2 regions of the Enterococcus sp. AMC1086 genome follow, and region 1 is predicted to be linked to the other one. Evidence: a T-box and tRNA genes for the amino acid it is inferred to sense, from the RefSeq annotation. Region 1 holds a T-box; the other holds one or more tRNA genes.
The links. A T-box is a leader RNA that pairs with one kind of tRNA and senses whether it is charged. The one in region 1 lies ahead of argS (arginine--tRNA ligase), so its partner is inferred to be a tRNA-Arg.
Positions count from the first base shown of each region.

Region 1 (6,366 bases):
TGAACGATATCTTGTTTTAAAGGTGTCACAATCTCTGGTACAAACTTTTCATTCATTCCATCCACTCCTTTTTCCTCCATTTGATTAATGATCATATTGATCGAGATCATAACTCTCAATTACATGAATGACTTTGTCTGCATAAGTTGGATCTGTTGCATAACCTGCAGCTTGTAAAGCACGTGCAGCTTCTTTGTAATCTTTTGCCAAAAGAACATTTTCATACAAACGTGGATCCCATGTTACACCATTAACAAATAAACGTGTGTGATCGTCCATGGATTCTTCCCACGTATCATATACCCTGAAGTCCCCTTGAATAACGATCCATTCTTCATTGATATATTCACGAGTCTCAAGGTTGATCTTATTTTGTTCTCCGTATGCTTTGATCCCAAACAAATTATTGTACTTTGACGCAAGCGTGCTTTGTCCCCAATTCGATTCTAAAATCCCTTGACCAATGATGATACTGGGTAAAACGCCATAAGAATCTTGTAGCTCTTTTGCATGCGGACTTATTCTGTCAATAAATTGCTCTTTTGAGACTTCTTCTTTTTGTTGAATAGACTTTTCTTCTTTTTTTGAACTGTCTGATAATACATTGATTGAAAAGATAAACGCTAGACCAACGATCAACAAACCGGCAAAAAGTGCTGGTAAATTCGATTTTCTATTTTTTTTCTTCTTATACCTTGGACTTTTCATACATTCCCTACTTTGTTTTGTATTCATCCCTACACTAATTTTTCAGTTTAGGACAATCGCTGACTGATTATATCAGTTTTTTTCCTGACAATCAATCAACAGCTGTTGTAGTCGTGGTTGTCGATGTTTTCGTTTGTATCTCAGATGAAGTTGATGGAACAATTGTACTTGTCGTTTTTGTCTCATCGCTGCTCGTTTTTGTTTTCTCTTTTGGTGTAGTATGACCGAAAAGAACAAAAATAACAGCACCTAATACTATGATAACGGATATAATTCCTAAAATTTGTTTCACAATAATACTCCTTACTTATTCACCAACGTAAGTACCCATCAAGTTTTCATTTACCCAATCGAGTAATTCAACTTTTGACCCTTTCAACTGTGCTTGTAATGTTGCTGGTAATCGAAAAGTTACAATATCGTCAAATCCCCATTCACCATATGAAACTGTTACTTTCAACTCAATAAAAGCTTGTTCTTTTTCTTCATTACTTGCTTTTGACGGTATCAACTCGGCAAGTCCTACTCCAGACTGCAACCATTTTTTAGCAATCAACGTTTTTAAACGTTTGTATTCTGAAACGGCAATATTTCTTTTTTCAGGAAATAAAATCGTTTGGCGTAGTATTTTTTGTGTCAACATCCATTCATAATCAGAAAATAAGTTTTTTACTTTTTGCATTTCTTCTCTTGTTAAATTAATTCTACCTTTTTTCCAATTTTCCCAATTTTCTTTCGTCGTTTGAAGATACTCTGTGTAAAAGTGTTCTTCTGTTTCAAATTGCTCTATAATTGCATCGATAAGAATATCTATATACATTTGGTGCATGATATTCGCCTCCTTTATTTATTTTACTGAAAATAGCAAAAAAATGCATTACTTTGAATCATTTATTTCCATATTTTTAAGAAACATTTCATTCTCTCACCTAAATAATAAGACAATTCAGTAGTTCTGTCCAAAATAAGCCACGATTTTGAGCTTCTCATGTATAATAGTATTATAAAAAGTAAATTAGGGGGATCATTCATGAACAATTACAACTGGGGCATCATTGGACTTGGGGATATCGCAACTAGTTTCGCTGAAAGTTTTCAGCAAAAAAACAGCAAAATCACAGCGGTTGCCTCTAGAACATTAGCTAAAGCTGAACTATTTGCTAAAAAATATGATATCGCCAGAGCTTACGGCTCTTTTGAAGAGTTATTAGCAGACGAAGCGATTGATATCATCTACATTGCAGTCCCAAATCGTCAACATATCGATCATATTTTAAAAGCCTTAGTCGCAGGTAAACATGTCCTTTGCGAAAAAGCGATTACGATGAATAGCGAAGAATTGGCTGAAGCAATGAAAGTAGCAGAAGAAAAAGGCTTAGTGTTAGCTGAAGCGATGACTATTTTCAACATGCCTTTATATCAAGAACTAAGAAGCCAAATTGATTCTAAACGATTTGGAAAATTAAAAATGATCCAAGCACCTTTTGGTAGTTATAAAGAACCTGATCCGACAAACCGTTTTTTTAATCCTGATTTAGCTGGCGGAGCTCTCTTAGACATCGGTACTTATGCTGTCTCTTTTGCTCGTTGGTTTCTTACATCTCAACCTAAAGTTATTTCTTCTGTTATGCAGCCATTTTCAACTGGTGTAGACGAACAATCGGCCACTATTTTACAAAATGAAGCAGAAATGGCTACTGTGTCATTAAGTTTCCAAGCAAAAATGCCTAAACAAGGTATTGTCGCTTTTGAAGATGCTTATATTGTGATCAACGAGTATCCACGGGCAGATGAAGCAAAAATCTTTTTTAATGATGGTACTGTAGAGACGATCATTTCAGGTGATAGCAGTCAGGCTTTGAATTATGAAATCGAAAATATGGTCAAAATGATCGAAGGAAAAAAATCGAATCGTTCGCTCTTTTTAACAAAGGACGTTATCGACCTTCTGGATCAAATGCAACAACACTGGACCAACTAAAAAATACCCGCTTTTGCGGGTATTTTTTTGACTGATTTACTTATTACATTTCATTCGGTGCATGTAGACCCAACAAACGTAGATCTTCTTTAATAATAGTCGCCATCCCATAAACTAACGCTAAACGTGATTCTTTTTGCTCATCTTCAGTCAAGATTTTGACATGTGCATAATATTTATTAAATGCTTGAGCAACTTGAATCGCATGTTTTGCAATAACTGAAGGTTCATATTTTTCAGCTGCTTGCATAACAACTTCGGGGAATTTTTGCAATAGTTTAACGACTTCCCAGCTCTCTTTATCATCTAGTGCATAGTCTTTGGTCTCATCGATAGTGAAATCAGCTTTTCTTAAAATGCTCATTGCACGAGCATGCGTGTATTGGACATAGGGTCCCGTTTCTCCTTCAAAGCGGACAACTTCTTCTAAAACAAAGTCAAAATTATTCAAACGATCATTTTTTAGGTCGTGAAAAATAACAGAACCGATTCCAACCTGTCTAGCCACTTCTTCACGATTAGGTAAATCAGGATTTTTCTCCATAATTTGCTTATTCGCTAATTCAACTGCTTCATTCAATACTTCTTCTAGTAAAACAATTTTTCCTTTACGCGTCGATAATTTTTTACCACCTTGTGTGATCAAACCAAATGGTACATGTTGCATGTCTTTAGACCAATCAAAGCCAAGCTCTTTTAAAACAGCCTTTAATTGCTTGAAGTGATTACTTTGCTCATTTCCGACAACATAGATTGATTTTGCAAAGTCATAAGTACGTTTGCGGTAAACAGCTGCGGCTAAATCACGTGTGATGTACAGTGTTGCACCATCTGATTTTTTAATCAACGCAGGATTTAGGTCATAGGCTGACAAATCGACAATTTCAGCCCCTTGGTTTTCTTGCAACAGATGTTTTTCTTCTAACATCGTGACAATTTCAGCCATTTTATCGTTGTAGAATGCTTCTCCATTATATGAATCAAAAGAAACTTCCAACATAGAATATATTTTATCAAATTCTTTTAATGACTCTGTACGGAACCATTGCCACAATTCAGTGGCTACTGGGTCACCTTCTTCTAGTTTTTTAAACCAAGCACGCGCTTCTTCATCTAGTTCGGGTTGTGTTTCAGCCTCTTCATGAAACTGTACATATAGACGTAATAATTCGGTGATCGGTGCTGTTTTAACGGATTCTTCTGATCCCCATTTTTTGTATGCCACAATCAGTTTACCAAATTGTGTCCCCCAATCGCCTAAATGGTTGATACGAACAGGTGAATAACCAATTTTTTCAAGGATAAACGCAATCGAATTTCCGATTACTGTGGAGCGCAGATGTCCCATTGAAATTGGTTTGGCAATATTAGGGGAAGACATGTCAATCGGTACATTGCCTTCACCAATCGAACTGTCACCATAATGCCCTTTTTGTTTGGCAATCTGACCAATCACTGTCTGACTGACCATCTTTTTATTCATGAAAAAGTTCAAATAAGGGCCAATTACTTCGATTTTTTCAAAATCAGTGCCTGTGATTTTTTCTGCTAATTCAGCAGCGATTTGTTGAGGTGCTTTGCGGTAAACTTTTGCCAATGAAAATGCTGGAAAAGCGACATCTCCATGGTCGACAGATTTTGGATTTTCCAATAATTGTGTGACTGTTTCTAAGGAAAGGTCCTCTTTTACTACGTCATAAATGGCTTTCGCTACGATTTCTTTGTTATTCATGGATATCCTCCTATATGATTGATTTTCTATTGTTTGATAGAGATTGATCAACAATTAATTATCACTTTTGTTCAAAAATTCTTCTTTTTGAGCAATCGACAACATCATTTTGTCTGTGTGTGATTTAGATGATTGATGGTTTCTGGTATGGCAACGTGTCTTTCTGATACCTTGGATCGTGCATCATAAAATCACTTCGTCTTTTTAGTCGCCAAGTATTGTTCACAATCTACTTTGACTAAGTCAGTCGTAGTGGTTCACAACAAAAAGTCCCTAGTGTTAAAAACACCAGAGACGAGATTTTCCCGCGGTACCACTCTAATTGTCCGTTCATTTGACGGACCCACTTAATCTAGTAACGGTAGACTGCCGTCTGCATAAGCAGATTCTCGAAAGTGCGTTTCCTTCATTTAACTATTTTCGGCTTTCACCTTCCCGAAATCGCTTAGACAATTTTTAATGAAGTACTCTCTTTTTCAATGAATCATTATTAAACTGGGTTCATTATAGCAAATATTTTTCTCTATGCCTAGTCTTGTCAGTTGATTTTTAAGTTTAAATGTTCATAAAGGACAAACTAGGATCTGCATTTAAGTGATAATCTGCATAATGTCCTTTATCGGCTTCTATGAATGCTGCTGCACCTATCATTGCCGCATTATCCCCACATAATCTAAGTGGTGGAACAATGAAGGTTACGCCTTGAAGTTCACTAGCTACTTCTTTACTAAAACGATCACGTAATCCTTTATTCGCTGCAACGCCGCCTGCCATCACTAATTGCTTGACTGGGTATTCTTTACAGGCTCGAATTGTTTTAGCAGCCAGTACATCGATAACGCTTGCTTGAAAACTCGCAGCCAAATCTTTAACTATCAATTTTTCGCCACGTTGTTCAGCATTATGAACCGTATTGATAAATGAACTTTTCAACCCACTAAAACTAAAATCATAATTGTCCTCTTTGATCATTGCCCGAGGAAAATGATACGTATCTTGCCCAAGATGAGCCAACTCGTCAATCTCTTTACCACTCGGATAAGTTAAACCTAACACTCTACCTACTTTATCGTATGCTTCACCAGCAGCATCATCTCTTGTTTCACCAATTATTTCAAATGAACCCGTTTCTTTCATGTATACTAATTCTGTATGACCACCGCTGACTAATAAAGCCATCAACGGAAACTGCAATGGTTCCACAAACCGAGCGGCATAAATATGTCCAGCCATGTGATTGACTGGAATCAATGGCAAATCATGTGCCCACGCAAATGCCTTAGCCGCAGAGATACCAATCAACAAAGCACCCACCAAACCAGGTCCATATGTAACAGCTACACCACTCAAATCCTTTGGTTTTACGTCTGCTGCTGCTAAAGCGTCATCAATACATAAAGTAATTTCTTCTACATGATGACGACTAGCAACTTCTGGCACAACACCACCAAAACGTTGATGACTTTTTACCTGAGAAGCCACGATATTCGATAAAATTTCGGCACCATCTTCAATAACTGCAACGCTTGTTTCATCACAACTACTTTCAATAGCTAATAGTAATTTTCTTTCTTTATTAAAAAAAGTCATTGATTCACTTCCTTAACTTTTAAACACATAACGATTCCGTCTTCTTTAGGGTGACTATAATAGCCCTTTCGATAATTAATCGTTTTAAAGCCATTTTTTTCATATAATTTTTTTGCGCTTGTATTAGATGCTCGAACCTCCAAAAAGACCTGACAAATTTCTTGCTTAACAAATTTTTGAATCAGTTGATTTATCAGTTTGTCACCATATCCTTTATGTTGAAATTCTTTATGAATCACGACATGGGTAATTTCAGCTTCATCTAAAACAAAATGATAGCTAACAAAACCGATCCAGCTACCTTCTTTAATCAATACAAGGTATTCGCTCGTCTTTTGAGCTAAGTCAACGCAAA
Region 1 covers NZ_CM177100.1:1,405,487-1,411,852, reverse strand. Annotated here, with positions in the region: gene AC4BC4_RS06550 (hydrolase) at 1-56, opposite strand, end outside; gene AC4BC4_RS06545 (glycoside hydrolase family 73 protein) at 85-708, opposite strand; gene AC4BC4_RS06540 (hypothetical protein) at 800-1,000, opposite strand; gene AC4BC4_RS06535 (hypothetical protein) at 1,016-1,537, opposite strand; gene AC4BC4_RS06530 (Gfo/Idh/MocA family protein) at 1,739-2,689, shown strand; gene argS (arginine--tRNA ligase) at 2,733-4,421, opposite strand; T-box leader at 4,709-4,910, opposite strand; gene tsaD (tRNA (adenosine(37)-N6)-threonylcarbamoyltransferase complex transferase subunit TsaD) at 4,977-6,011, opposite strand; gene rimI (ribosomal protein S18-alanine N-acetyltransferase) at 6,008-6,366, opposite strand, start outside.

Region 2 (6,366 bases), 1.5 Mb from region 1:
GATTCGCATAACCAGAAGCTTCTTTTTCTTCCAGCAGTAGAATATTTTCTAATTTACGCGCCAATTTCTTTTCTTTTTGACGTAGTCTTGCTGCACTTTCAAAAGACTGTGATTGAATCGCTTCTTCTTTCTCTTGAACTAAACGAGCGATTTCTATACGCAAATTATTGATTTCAGAAGGTTCATCCGCTAAATCTAGACGAACTTTAGCTGAAGACTCATCCATCAGATCAATTGCTTTATCTGGCAGCTGACGAGAATTAATGTAACGTACAGATAATTGAACTGCTGCATGTAATGCATCATCCGTAATTTCTACACCATGATGCTCTTCATAACGTGAACGCAGCCCTTTTAAAATTTCTTCTGCTTCTTCAGGAGTTGGTTCATCCACTTGTACACGAGCAAAACGACGTTCCAATGCTGAATCTTTTTCGATATATTTTTGGTATTCATCCAATGTTGTTGCACCGATTGTTTGCAATTCTCCTCTTGCAAGTGCTGGTTTTAAAATATTTGATGCGTCGATCGCACCTTCAGCACCACCTGCACCAATTAAAGTATGCAATTCATCGATAAACAAAATCACTTCGCCATCTTGATAAATTTCATCGATGACTTTTTTTAGTCGATCTTCAAATTCACCGCGATACTTGGTACCCGCAACTAAAGCACCCATATCTAACATCATCAAGCGTTTTTCCAGCATATCTTCAGGAACTTCACCGTTCACTATTTTTTGCGCCAATCCTTCAGCGATTGCAGTCTTACCGACCCCAGGTTCACCAACTAAAACAGGATTATTCTTAGTACGACGACTTAAAATTTGAATCAAACGTCTAACTTCTTGCGAACGTCCAACTACAGGATCTAGATTGTTTTCACGAGCCAACTTCGTTAGATCACGCGCCAATGAATCCAATGTTGGTGTTCCTTTAGGCGCTGCTTTTTGTGCTTGATTATTCCGACGACGCCCCACATTACCACTCATTTGTGGATCAGTAATGCCTATTTTTTTCATCACTAACTGACGCATTTTAGACAAGCTTAAACCTAAATTTAATAAAATACGTGAAGCTAATATATCTTCATCTCTTAACAATCCTAGTAGAATATGTTCTGTTCCGATATTTGGTGCTCCTAAACGCTTGGCTTCATCACCTGCATAAGCAAAAATTTGTTTTGCACGAGGAGAATAAGGCAAATATGCACCTTTGGGGTATCCCTTAACAGTTCCGTAGCCAGTTAGGTGTTCTATTTCTTCACGAATATCATTCTTATCTGCGTTTAATTGACGCAATGACTTCCCGGCAATTCCATTTGGCTCTAAGACTAATGCTAACAATAAATGTTCTGAGCCAACAGATTGATGCCTAAAATATTTTGCTTCTTCTTGTGCAATAGCTAATACTGCCTTGGCACTTTCAGTAAATAATTCATCCATACTATCATTCCTCCTCGTAACTCAAACGTTCTAAAAATGAATGCATCAATTGAGCACGTAAATAATCTTCATTTGATCCTGTCTTACCTAAAACCTGTTTACCAAGAACAGACAGTATCAGATTTCCTTCTCTTTTAGTTATAACTTCTTCTTCATACAACTTTTGTACGAAAATCAACGCATCTTTTTCTGAAAGTTCACTACCCGTAAATTGAGCCATTTGCTTTAATAATTGATCACTATCAGAAATTTGGACTTTAGCAATCCTAATGTAACCACCACCGCCACGTTTACTTTCCACAGAATATCCTCGTTGAATTGTAAAACGCGTGTTGATAACATAATTAATCTGGGAGGGAACACAATTGAATAAGTGAGCCATTTCAGCTCTACGAATCTCAATTTTACTGCTTTCTTCAAGAATCTTTTTTAAATATGCTTCTATTAAATCCGAAGTATTTTGATTACTCATCACACTCATCCTTTTCCCTTGACTAATACTGACCTTAATTATACATAATTTTAAGTGTTTAATAAAGGAGAATGCCTAATTTGATAAGAAAAGATTATTTACAGCTTTTAATAAATTTAAAGTATAAGGCTAGGAAGTAAGCTAAACGCTTCTGTCCCAACCTCATACTTTTCTAGAACTTTCCCAGAGATACAATGATTATCGTAAAGCTATTCCATTGGTAACCTCAAAAATCAATTCTTTCTATTTTATCCGCTCAGTTCTTTTCAATCAATTTTGGCTCTATACTTTTTGATGTTGGTGAACAATCACCGGCATCTTTTTTAATGCAAAATAATAGAAAAGACACCTTGATATCCTTTAGAATTAAGTCGTCTAAAACCAATCAAAAGGGGAAATCAAGATGTCCTATACAAATCTTATCAAAGAAACCTTAGATATTCTAGACTTAAACATTACTTTTAATGAAAATTCTTTAAAAAAAGAACGCATTAAAGGACGGATCTGCCAGGAATTTTCTGGTACGTTGGACTATTTAGCGCACTCCTGTCCTCATTGTGGCGCCCATGAAGACGGATCGATTATTCGTTGGAGCTTTACAACCTGTCTGATTTTACTGAATGATGTTTCTGAATACCAAACATACTTACGCTTGAAGAAACGTCGTTTCTTCTGCCATTCTTGTGATAGAACTTTTGTCGCTGAAACAAGTCTTATCGAAAAGTGTTGCTCGATCTCTAAGAAAGTTAAGCTTTCGATTGCCGAGCGTCTACGAAACACTTCGTCTATGACCGAAATTGCCCGTCAAAAGAAGGTCTCTGTTTCCTCTGTTTATCGCGTATTGAAACAGTTTTACGAACCCCAAAAAATCAATCGACTCATCTTGCCAGAAGTTCTTTGTTTTGATGAATTTAAATCAGTGAAACAAGTCGCTGCCTCTATGAGTTTCATTATGATGGATGGACAAACAACGCAATTACTCGATGTCGTTGAAAACCGCCAGTTGCCTTTTTTAGAACGCTATTTCTCACGATTTTCTTTATCTGTTCGTGAAGGTGTAAAATACATTGTTTGCGATATGTATGCGCCTTATTTTTCTTTAATTAAGAAACTATTTCCCAAGTCTCAGATTGTTCTTGATCGCTTTCATATTGTGCAACACATTGGGCGAACGTTCTTAAAACACCGCATTCAACGAATGAATACCTTTCTCCATCAAGGATTTGTAGAAGCAAAAAAATACCGTCACTTGAAGAAATACTGGAAACTACTTCAAAAGAATCAATCGAAGCTCCATTTTGAAAAACGCCAATGGCGTCCTTCCTTCCGTGCTTATTTAACAGAAACCGAACTCGTGGATCGATTACTTGCCTATGATGAAGAATTAAAAGCTGGCTATACCTGTTATCAGGATTTTCTCTATGCCATACAAACAAGAGATTACACACGGTTTCACGTGTTATTAGAACAAGATTATTCTAGGCTTCCAGCTTATTATCAAACAACAATTACTACCTTTAAAAAAGTTCAAACGGGCATTAAAAATGCGTTGGATTTGCCTTATTCCAACGGACCGTTAGAATGCTTGAATAACCATATCAAAGTATTAAAGAGAAATGCCTACGGCTTCCGTAACTTCTATAATTTTAAATTGAGAATTACTTTATGCTTTGGGTCTGTTCTTTTTCAACCAAATAGAAAAACCTAGAGGCATTTCCCTCTAGGCTTCATCATTGATTTAATTCTTTGGATTTTCTTCACCAACATTAGTTGACAAAGAGCCTCAATCTTTTAAAATATTATAAAACAACAAAACACCACTCAAAAAATGAGTGGTGTTCATACAAATTAAAATAATCGGGAAGACAGGATTCGAACCTGCGACCCCTTGGTCCCAAACCAAGTGCTCTACCAAGCTGAGCTACTTCCCGTAGCTATAATAATAAAAAAAGACTAAACGTTCAAAAGGAACTAAATTCTCTGAACCTTCTAATCCGCAGTCAAATACTTTAACTATGCACCCAAAGGGAGTCGAACCCCTAACCTCTTGATTCGTAGTCAAGCACTCTATCCAGTTGAGCTATGGGTGCTACATTTCTAATGCCGAGGACCGGAATCGAACCGGTACGGTGATCACTCACCGCAGGATTTTAAGTCCTGTGCGTCTGCCAGTTCCGCCACCCCGGCGAAAGAACAAGCTAAGCGGAAAACGGGGTTCGAACCCGCGACCCCCACCTTGGCAAGGTGGTGCTCTACCACTGAGCTATTTCCGCAGTCTGGATGCCGGCTAAAGGATTTGAACCCTCGACCCTCTGATTACAAATCAGATGCTCTACCAACTGAGCTAAGCCGGCGTGATGTTCGCCTAGTTATAAAACGAGACTAAAAATGCGGGTGAAGGGACTTGAACCCCCACGCCGTAAGGCGCTAGATCCTAAATCTAGTGCGTCTGCCAATTCCGCCACACCCGCAAAATATTCCTATGAGCCGTGCAGGGCTCGAACCTGCGACCCTCTGATTAAAAGTCAGATGCTCTACCAACTGAGCTAACGGCTCAAAAAATGGAGGTTGACGGGATCGAACCGCCGACCCCCTGCTTGTAAGGCAGGTGCTCTCCCAGCTGAGCTAAACCTCCAAGACAACACTTTAGCGTGGCGACGTCCTACTCTCACAAAGGGAAACCCTTCACTACAATCGGCGCTAAGAAGCTTAACTTCTGTGTTCGGCATGGGAACAGGTGTATCCTTCTCGCTATCGCCACCACACTGGGTGTTGTTGCTATTCAATTGAGTGATTATTCACTCAAAACTGGATTGAAGTTGTAATCAAACTGTCCGATCTACTTTTTTATTTCGTTTCTTTGGTTAAGTCCTCGACCGATTAGTATTGGTCCGCTCCGTACATCACTGCACTTCCACTTCCAACCTATCTACCTGATCATCTCTCAGGGGTCTTACTTTCTTAAAGAAATGGGAAATCTCATCTTGAGGTGGGCTTCACACTTAGATGCTTTCAGCGTTTATCCCTTCCCTACATAGCTACCCAGCAATGCCCTTGGCAGAACAACTGGTACACCAGCGGTAAGTCCATCCCGGTCCTCTCGTACTAAGGACAGCTCCTCTCAAATTTCCAACGCCCGCGACGGATAGGGACCGAACTGTCTCACGACGTTCTGAACCCAGCTCGCGTGCCGCTTTAATGGGCGAACAGCCCAACCCTTGGGACCGACTACAGCCCCAGGATGCGACGAGCCGACATCGAGGTGCCAAACCTCCCCGTCGATGTGGACTCTTGGGGGAGATAAGCCTGTTATCCCCAGGGTAGCTTTTATCCGTTGAGCGATGGCCCTTCCATGCGGAACCACCGGATCACTAAGCCCGACTTTCGTCCCTGCTCGACTTGTAAGTCTCGCAGTCAAGCTCCCTTCTGCCTTTACACTCTGCGAATGATTTCCAACCATTCTGAGGGAACCTTTGGGCGCCTCCGTTACTCTTTAGGAGGCGACCGCCCCAGTCAAACTGCCCACCTGACACTGTCTCCCACCACGATAAGTGGTGCGGGTTAGAGGGTTCATAACACAAGGGTAGTATCCCACCAGCGCCTCCACCGAAACTAGCGTTCCGGATTCATCGGCTCCTACCTATCCTGTACATGTGGTACAAACACTCAATATCAAGCTACAGTAAAGCTCCATGGGGTCTTTCCGTCCTGTCGCGGGTAACCTGCATCTTCACAGGTACTAAAATTTCACCGAGTCTCTCGTTGAGACAGTGCCCAAATCGTTACGCCTTTCGTGCGGGTCGGAACTTACCCGACAAGGAATTTCGCTACCTTAGGACCGTTATAGTTACGGCCGCCGTTTACTGGGGCTTCAATTCTGAGCTTCGCCGAAGCTAACCCATCCTCTTAACCTTCCAGCACCGGGCAGGCGTCAGCCCCTATACTTCATCTTTCGATTTTGCAGAGACCTGTGTTTTTGATAAACAGTCGCTTGGGCCTATTCACTGCGGCTGACCGAAGTCAGCACCCCTTCTCCCGAAGTTACGGGGTCATTTTGCCGAGTTCCTTAACGAGAGTTCGCTCGCTCACCTTAGGATACTCTCCTCGACTACCTGTGTCGGTTTACGGTACGGGCAGTTGTTTTCTCACTAGAAGCTTTTCTTGACAGTGTGACATCAGGAACTTCGGTACTATTATTTCCCTCCCCATCACAGCTTGTCCGTATAGAGTAAAGCATTTGACTCTACTCAAGACTTACTGCTTGGACATGCACTTCCAGTCGCATGCATTCCTTAGCCTCCTGCGTCCCTCCATTGCTCAAACAAAAACAACTGGTACAGGAATATCAACCTGTTGTCCATCGCCTACGCCTATCGGCCTCGGCTTAGGTCCCGACTAACCCTGGGCGGACGAGCCTTCCCCAGGAAACCTTAGTCATACGGTGGACGGG
Region 2 covers NZ_CM177100.1:3,307,642-3,314,007, forward strand. Annotated here, with positions in the region: gene AC4BC4_RS15485 (ATP-dependent Clp protease ATP-binding subunit) at 1-1,444, opposite strand, end outside; gene AC4BC4_RS15490 (CtsR family transcriptional regulator) at 1,449-1,916, opposite strand; gene AC4BC4_RS15495 (ISL3 family transposase) at 2,320-3,624, shown strand; tRNA gene AC4BC4_RS15500 (tRNA-Pro) at 3,774-3,847, opposite strand; tRNA gene AC4BC4_RS15505 (tRNA-Arg) at 3,933-4,006, opposite strand; tRNA gene AC4BC4_RS15510 (tRNA-Leu) at 4,018-4,103, opposite strand; tRNA gene AC4BC4_RS15515 (tRNA-Gly) at 4,118-4,189, opposite strand; tRNA gene AC4BC4_RS15520 (tRNA-Thr) at 4,198-4,270, opposite strand; tRNA gene AC4BC4_RS15525 (tRNA-Leu) at 4,306-4,387, opposite strand; tRNA gene AC4BC4_RS15530 (tRNA-Lys) at 4,400-4,472, opposite strand; tRNA gene AC4BC4_RS15535 (tRNA-Val) at 4,479-4,551, opposite strand; rRNA gene rrf (5S ribosomal RNA) at 4,566-4,681, opposite strand; rRNA gene AC4BC4_RS15545 (23S ribosomal RNA) at 4,777-6,366, opposite strand, start outside.
Region 2: it has a tRNA-Arg gene. The T-box ahead of argS (arginine--tRNA ligase) is inferred to sense a tRNA for this amino acid. The anticodon was not compared.